Regions from separate parts of the Mesorhizobium sp. P2_H9 genome, predicted to be linked through region 2. Evidence: predicted binding sites of a transcription regulator. Region 2 holds the regulator's gene; each other region holds the start of a gene.

Region 1 (2,251 bases), on a different contig from region 2:
ACCTCTCTTCCTTCTCCCCGTTCTACGGGGAGAAGGTGCCCGAAGGGCGGATGAGGGGCAGCGCGACCGTCGGCAAATGGCAGCGGCAATACACTCAGACGCGCTTGTACATGGAAGATAATCTCAGGGACCGGCGCCGCCCCTCATTGCCCTGCCGGGCATTTCTCCCCGTATAGAGACGGGGAGAAAGACGCTAGTTCACCGTCCGCCGTGTCCCTGGCAGATCCAGCGAAAACGCCGGGATGGCGATGTCGAACGTCTCGCCCCGCTTGTTGCGCATGGTGTAGTGGCCGACCATGATGCCGGACGGCGTCGAGAGCGGGCAGCCGGACGTGTATTGATAGCTGTCGCCGGGGTTGAGTTCGGGCTGGTCGCCGACAACGCCGGCACCGCGCACTTCCTCGACCCGGCCGGTGCCGTCGGTGATGTGCCAATAGCGCGACAAAAGCTGCACGAAATCGTCCGACTGGTTGTCGATGGTTATCTGATAGCCCCAGACATAGCGGTTCTCGGAGGGATCCGAGCGATCCTCCAGATAGAACGGCCTGACCTGCACTTCGATGTTGCGCGTAACGGCGCGGTACATGGGCTACTCCAAGGCAATGTGAGCGGAACTGTCGGCGCTCTCCCCGGCCCGGTCAACGACCTCAAGCGCAGGTGCCGACAAACAATGTCATTTAAGTGACACATGACAATGATGGTGTGTCCGGACTGTGCCGGGCGACTCAAGCGCTCTGTCGAACCGTTCAAAAATGGCTATTTGCGGCCGGCTTTTCCCGGAGTGACCAGATCTCGATGGAACTGACAGTCATAGCCGCAGCCCTGCTTTCGATAGCCCTGCTTCTTTCAAATCTCGCCGGCATCCTGCTCGCTTCATTCATGCTGAGACGGCGGCGCTCCATCGCGCCGCCCGCCGGCAAGGCGCCGGGGGTGTCGATCGTGGTCCCGGCGCGTGGCGTCGAGCCATTTACCGAGGAGACCCTGGCACGCGCCTTCTCGCTCGACTGGCCGCGCTATGAGCTGCTCTTCTGCGTCGCCCACGCCGACGATCCGGTGGTCAAGATGATAAACAGGGCGATTGCCCGGGTTCCCGAGATACCGGCCCGGCTGCTGTTTGGCGATGACCGCATCAGCGGCAATCCGAAGCTCAACAATTGCGTCAAGGGTTGGGAAGCGGCCCGCCACCAATGGGTCATCCTTGCAGATTCCAACGTGCTGATGCCCATGGACTATGTCCAGCATCTGCTGGCGGCATGGCGCGACGACACCGGCCTCGTCTGCTCGACGCCGATCGGCTCGCGGCCGGCCGGGTTCTGGGCGGAGGTCGAATGCGCGTTCCTCAACACGCTGCAGGCGCGCTGGCAATATACCGGCGACGCGCTTGGCCTCGGCTTTGCCCAGGGCAAGAGCATGCTGTGGAACAAGCCGATGCTCGATGCCAATGGCGGCATCCGCGCACTGGCCGCCGAGATCGCCGAGGACGCCGCCGCGACCAAGCTGGTCAATGGGCTCGGGCTGCGCGTCAATCTTGTCGCCTCGCCCTTCGAGCAGCCGCTTGGCCAACGTAGTTTCGACGAAATCTGGTCGCGCCAGGCGCGTTGGGCGCGCTTGCGCCGCGTCACCTTCCCGCAGTTCTTCGCGCCCGAGATATTCACTGGCGTGGCGGTGCCACTGGTGCTGGCGCTGTTGGCGGCGGCGGGCGCCGGCTTCAGCCTGCCGGCAACCGCGCTCGCCGTGCTCGCACTCGCCTACCTGCCGGAATGCGCCCTGGCCTGGGGCAAGGGCTGGTACCTGTCGCCGCGCATGATCCCGGCGCTGATGGCGCGCGACGTGATGCTGCCCGCCCTCTGGGTGCGCGGCTGGCTCGGCGGCGCCGTCGACTGGCGCGGCAACGCGATGACCATCGGCACCAAGGCAGCCGAACTGGAAGAGACGCCGTCGGGCGCCTGAGCGCCCGCGCCTTGTCGTATCGGGCGAAGCCTATTTTGCCGACTTCAGCGCCTGCTCGATATCTGCGAGCAGATCGTCCGCATCCTCGAGGCCGACGGAGAGCCTCAGCGTTCCCGGCCCGATGCCGAGTTCGGCGCGCGCCTCGTCGCTCAGATTCTTGTGAGTCGTCGTCGCCGGATGGGTGATCAGGCTCTTGGCATCGCCGAGATTGTTGGAGATCAGCACGATGTCGAGCGCGTTCTGCAAGGCGAAGGCCGCCTGCTTGCCGCCCTTGACGTCGAGGCAGATCAGCGTCGAGCCA
Region 2 (2,251 bases):
GCATCTTTCGATGAAGAGCTGGGGCAGATCAGCAAGCTGATCCGCGACATGGGCGATCTCGCTGGCTCGATGGTCAGCGGCTCGACCAAGGCGCTGCTTAATTCGGACAACGCCCTTGCACAGCGCGTCGTCTCCGACGACGCCATCATGGATGCGCGCCAGCGCGAGCTGGACGACCGCGCCATCACGCTGATCGCCAAGCGCCAGCCGATGGCCAACGATTTGCGCGCAGTGGTCGGCTCGATCCGCATGGCTGGCGACCTCGAACGCATCGGCGACCTGGCCAAGAACATCGCCAAGCGCGTCGGCACCGTCGGCCTCAGCGTCACGCCGCGCGACCTGTCGCATTCCATCGATGCGATGGCCCAACTGGTGCTTATCCAGGTGCAGGGAGTGGTCGAGGAATATGCCGCCGCCGATGCGGCCGCGCTCGCCAAGCTCAGGAATGACGACGAGCGCATCGACGTCAAATACACATCGGTGTTTCGCGAGCTTTTGACCTACATGATGGAAGATCCGCGCAACATCACCGCGTGCACGCACCTCCTGTTCTGCGCCAAGAACCTCGAGCGCATCGGCGACCATGTCACCAACATCGCCGAAAATGCGTATTATGTTTTGACCGGCACGCAGCTGCCCGCCAATCGTCCGAAGCAGGACGAGACGGCGATGTCCGCGCCGGCGGCATGACGACAAGGCTGACCAGTCGATGATCGCGCCACGCATCATGGTGGTGGAGGACGAGGAGCCGCTAGGCCTGCTCCTCCGCTACAATCTCGAATCCGAAGGCTACCAGGTCGAGGTGGTGACGCGCGGCGACGAAGCTGAGATCCGCCTGCAGGAAAACGTGCCCGACCTGCTGGTGCTGGACTGGATGGTTCCGGCGGTTTCCGGCATCGAGCTGTGCCGGCGTCTCAGGATGCGGCCCGAAACCGAGCGGCTGCCGATCATCATGCTGACCGCGCGTGGCGAAGAGAGCGACCGCGTGCGCGGCCTGTCGACCGGCGCCGACGACTATCTGGTCAAGCCGTTCTCGACGCCGGAATTCATGGCCAGGGTCAAGGCGCTGCTGCGCCGCGCCAAGCCGGAAGTTCTGTCCAGCGTGCTCAAGGTCGGCGACATCGTGCTCGATCGAGAATCGCACCGGGTTTATCGCAAGAAGAGCGAGATCCGGCTCGGGCCGACCGAATTCCGCCTGCTTGAGTTCATGATGCGTCATCCTGGCCGGGTGTTCTCGCGCAGCCAGTTGCTCGACAATGTCTGGGGCGAGACGATCTATATCGACGAACGCACGGTGGACGTGCATGTCGGCCGGCTGCGCAAGGCGGTCAACAATGGCCGCATGCCAGATGTCATCCGAACCATTCGGGGCGCCGGTTATGCGATCCGCGAAGACTAGGTCCCTCGGCGCGGAAGCGTTTATTGGTTGAATGCGTCCACTCCCGGACCTCACACGTCGATGATTGGCTCAGCCCGCTCATGGCTTCGTCATTCTTGGGCGAAGCAAGGAGCGTAGCGACGCGGCGCAGACCCAAGGATCCATGCCGCGACCTCAAGGCGTTGCTACTGTGCAGAATTCTGCCCCGTTGAATTCTTTGACCGATTTCACGGCATGGATCCCAGGGTCTCCGCGACGGAGCTTCGCTCCTGCTTCGCCCTGGGATGACGACGTTGGGACGGCTTCGGCCAATCTCCAAAGTCGGCGACAATCTGCGGCATCAATGATTGACGTCGTCCTCAGGCCACGTCTTTCCCGATAGCGCCAGCCCGTGCCTGCCCGCCCGGCGCGAAGATCTCCTGGTCGACGAAGCTCAGTGCCCGCATGGCGCAGCCTTCGCGGATCAGCGGCAATTCGTTCGGTTCGGTGTCGAAGGAGATCGATTTCGAGTGCTGGCCGCCGGCGGTCTGGGCGATGGCCTCGCGCAGCGCCGGTTCGATCAGGTCGAAGGCGGCGGCGCTGACGCCGACCATGGCGACCGGCGCGGGATCGATCAGCGCAAAAAGACTGCCGAGGCCGAAGCCGAGCGCTTCGCCGGCCTTGCGGTAGGCCTCGCGCTCCGGCCCGTCTTTCTCGCGTGCCGCGACGGCGAGCGCCCGCATGTCGGCGTCGCTGACATCGGCGACCGGCTCGGCGTCCTCGCCCAATTGCCTGGCGTTGCGCCAGATGGCGTAGTTGCCGGCATAGGCCTCGACGCAGCCGCGCCGCCCGCAGCGGCACAGCGCCCCGCCCGGGCGATGGATCATGTGGCCG
Region 3 (2,251 bases), on a different contig from region 2:
CCGCCTCGACATCGGCCGCCGTGCCGACGGCGCCGGTGGCGATGTCGCGGTTGATGCGCCGCGCCAATCCTGACAGCACCTTGCCGGCGCCCACTTCGTGAAGCGTGGTAACGCCGTTTTGGCCGAACCACTCCACCGTTTCGCGCCAGCGCACGCGGCCGGTCACCTGTTCGACCAGGCGGCTGGCGATGACGTCGGGATCGCTGGTCGGGGTCACCGACACGTTGGAGACGACGGGAACGACCGGCGCGTTCTTCGTCACGCCTGCCAGGGCCTCGCGCATGACCTCGGCCGCAGGCGCCATCAGCGCCGAATGGAAGGGCGCCGAGACCTGCAGCATCAACGCCCGCTTGGCACCCTTTTCGGTGCACAGCTTGGCCGCCAGTTCGACCGCGGCCCTGGCGCCGGAGATGACCAGCTGGCCGCCGCCATTGTCGTTGGCGATCTGGCAGACTGAGCCCTTGGCGGCCTCCGCGCAGGCGGCTTCGACATCGGCCTGCTCCAGGCCGATGATCGCCGCCATGGCGCCCTCGCCGGCCGGCACCGCCGCCTGCATGGCGTTGCCACGGATGCGCAGCAGCCGGGCGGCATCGGCGACAGACACGAAACCGGCGGCGGCAAGTGCCGAATATTCGCCGAGCGAATGGCCGGCGACATAGGCGACCTTGTCCTTCAGCGAAAAGCCGCGCGCTTCAAGCGCCCGGACCGCCGCCAGCGACACCGCCATCAGCGCCGGCTGGGCATTGGCGGTCAGCGTCAGCGTCTCCTCCGGTCCTTCCCAGATCAGCTTCGACAGGTTTTCGCCGAGCGCTTCGTCGATTTCCTCGAAGATCTGGCGCGATTCAGGAAAGGCGTCGGCAAGGTCCTTGCCCATGCCGACAGCCTGGCTGCCCTGTCCCGGAAAGGTGAATGCGACGGCCATGTGAGGCTCCAGAGGCTGGTTTTTCCCTGCCTGTGACGCAAGGCGGGCGGCCAAGTCAAGTCCACCGGGGGCCATTCGCGACCGGTTTCGGCACGGCGTCAGCGGGCGAGTGCCTGATCCAAAAGGCTTTTTGGCGATCACTCATGATGAAAACCGAACACGATTCGTTTGCTGGCTCTTCTCATTTTCGCCACAGGCGCTAGCTTTGCGTGACAGTTCGATGACAATTCGATGACGCATTTGTTGCGGGCCGGGGATTTTAAGGTGGCAAACCGTATGAAGCGCGCTGGCAAGGCCGCGCCGCAGTTTCTGGAAGGCGATCCGTCCACCGGCTATCTGCCGGGCCGGAAATGGCCTGTCATCCGCTATGGGCTGCTCAGCCTGCTCGCGTCCGCAATCCTGGTTTTCGCAATCGAACTGATCGTGCGCGGCGACTTCATGGGCACGGTCGGCTTCTTCCTGCAGCCGTTCAAGCCGGGCTGGACCACCATCATCATCTTCGCGCTGATCCTCATCGGCCTCGATGCCGTGCTCGGCCGCAGCCACCAGAGCCTGATGATCGTCGCGCCGCTGACGTTGGCGCTGGCGTTTGTCGGCCACCAGAAGTCGCTCTATCTCGGCGACCCGCTCTATCCCACCGACTTCCTCTACTCCCGCCAGATCGTGGCGCTGATGCCGCTTCTGGTGCGTGATCGCCCGGGAACCGCCATCATGATGGCGGTTGGCATCGTCGGCGGGCTGTCGCTGCTGGTCTATGGCTGGCGGCTATGGCGCCGCCGGGTGCCGGCGCTCAGCCACAAGGGCCGGCTCGCCCGACTGACGCTGACCGTGCCGCTGCTCGCCTTCGTCGTCTCGATCATGGACTATGCCACTTTCTCGTGGACCCGCGACCGGCTGCAGATCATCCCGATTATGTGGGACCAGAAGGAAAACTACGCCTCCAACGGCTTTGCGCTCGCCTTCGCGCTCAACGTGCCGATGGCCCATGTCTCGGCGCCGGCGGGCTACTCCGAAAAGGCGATCGCGGCGATCGACAGATCCGACGTGACGGCGTCGGTGCCGGCAGAGAAGCCCGACATCATCATCGTCATGAGCGAATCCTTCTGGGATCCGACCAAACTGCCCGGCGTCACCATCACGCCCGACCCGATCCCCAATGTGCGGGCACTGCGCTCCGGCTATATGTTCTCGCCCGAATTCGGCGGCATGACCGCCAACATCGAGTTCGAAGCGCTGACCGGCTTTTCCAACGCCTTCCTGCCGGCCGGCAGCATTCCCTACCAGCAATATGTACGCACCCCGACGCCTTCGCTGGCGACGTTCCTGAAA

Evidence for each region. Region 2 encodes PhoB, which activates phosphate uptake and scavenging genes when phosphate is short. Its sites were predicted from a motif close to TGTCATNNANCTGTCAT; they were not measured.
Region 1: AC1DXN_RS08450 (ceramide glucosyltransferase) is a predicted target of PhoB. The motif match lies at 672-688, and genes of this name have one in related genera.
Region 3: AC1DXN_RS00575 (LTA synthase family protein) is a predicted target of PhoB. The motif match lies at 1,132-1,148, and genes of this name have one in related genera.

The regions. Positions count from the first base shown of each region.
Region 1 covers NZ_JBFUFX010000004.1:25,852-28,102, reverse strand. The annotation lists gene AC1DXN_RS08460 (Hsp33 family molecular chaperone) at 1-1, shown strand, start outside; gene apaG (Co2+/Mg2+ efflux protein ApaG) at 194-586, opposite strand; gene AC1DXN_RS08450 (ceramide glucosyltransferase) at 796-1,950, shown strand; gene AC1DXN_RS08445 (O-succinylhomoserine sulfhydrylase) at 1,981-2,251, opposite strand, start outside.
Region 2 covers NZ_JBFUFX010000010.1:120,908-123,158, forward strand. The annotation lists gene phoU (phosphate signaling complex protein PhoU) at 1-690, shown strand, start outside; gene phoB (phosphate regulon transcriptional regulator PhoB) at 710-1,399, shown strand; gene AC1DXN_RS20210 (ROK family protein) at 1,738-2,251, opposite strand, start outside.
Region 3 covers NZ_JBFUFX010000001.1:99,219-101,469, forward strand. The annotation lists gene fabD (ACP S-malonyltransferase) at 1-922, opposite strand, end outside; gene AC1DXN_RS00575 (LTA synthase family protein) at 1,154-2,251, shown strand, end outside.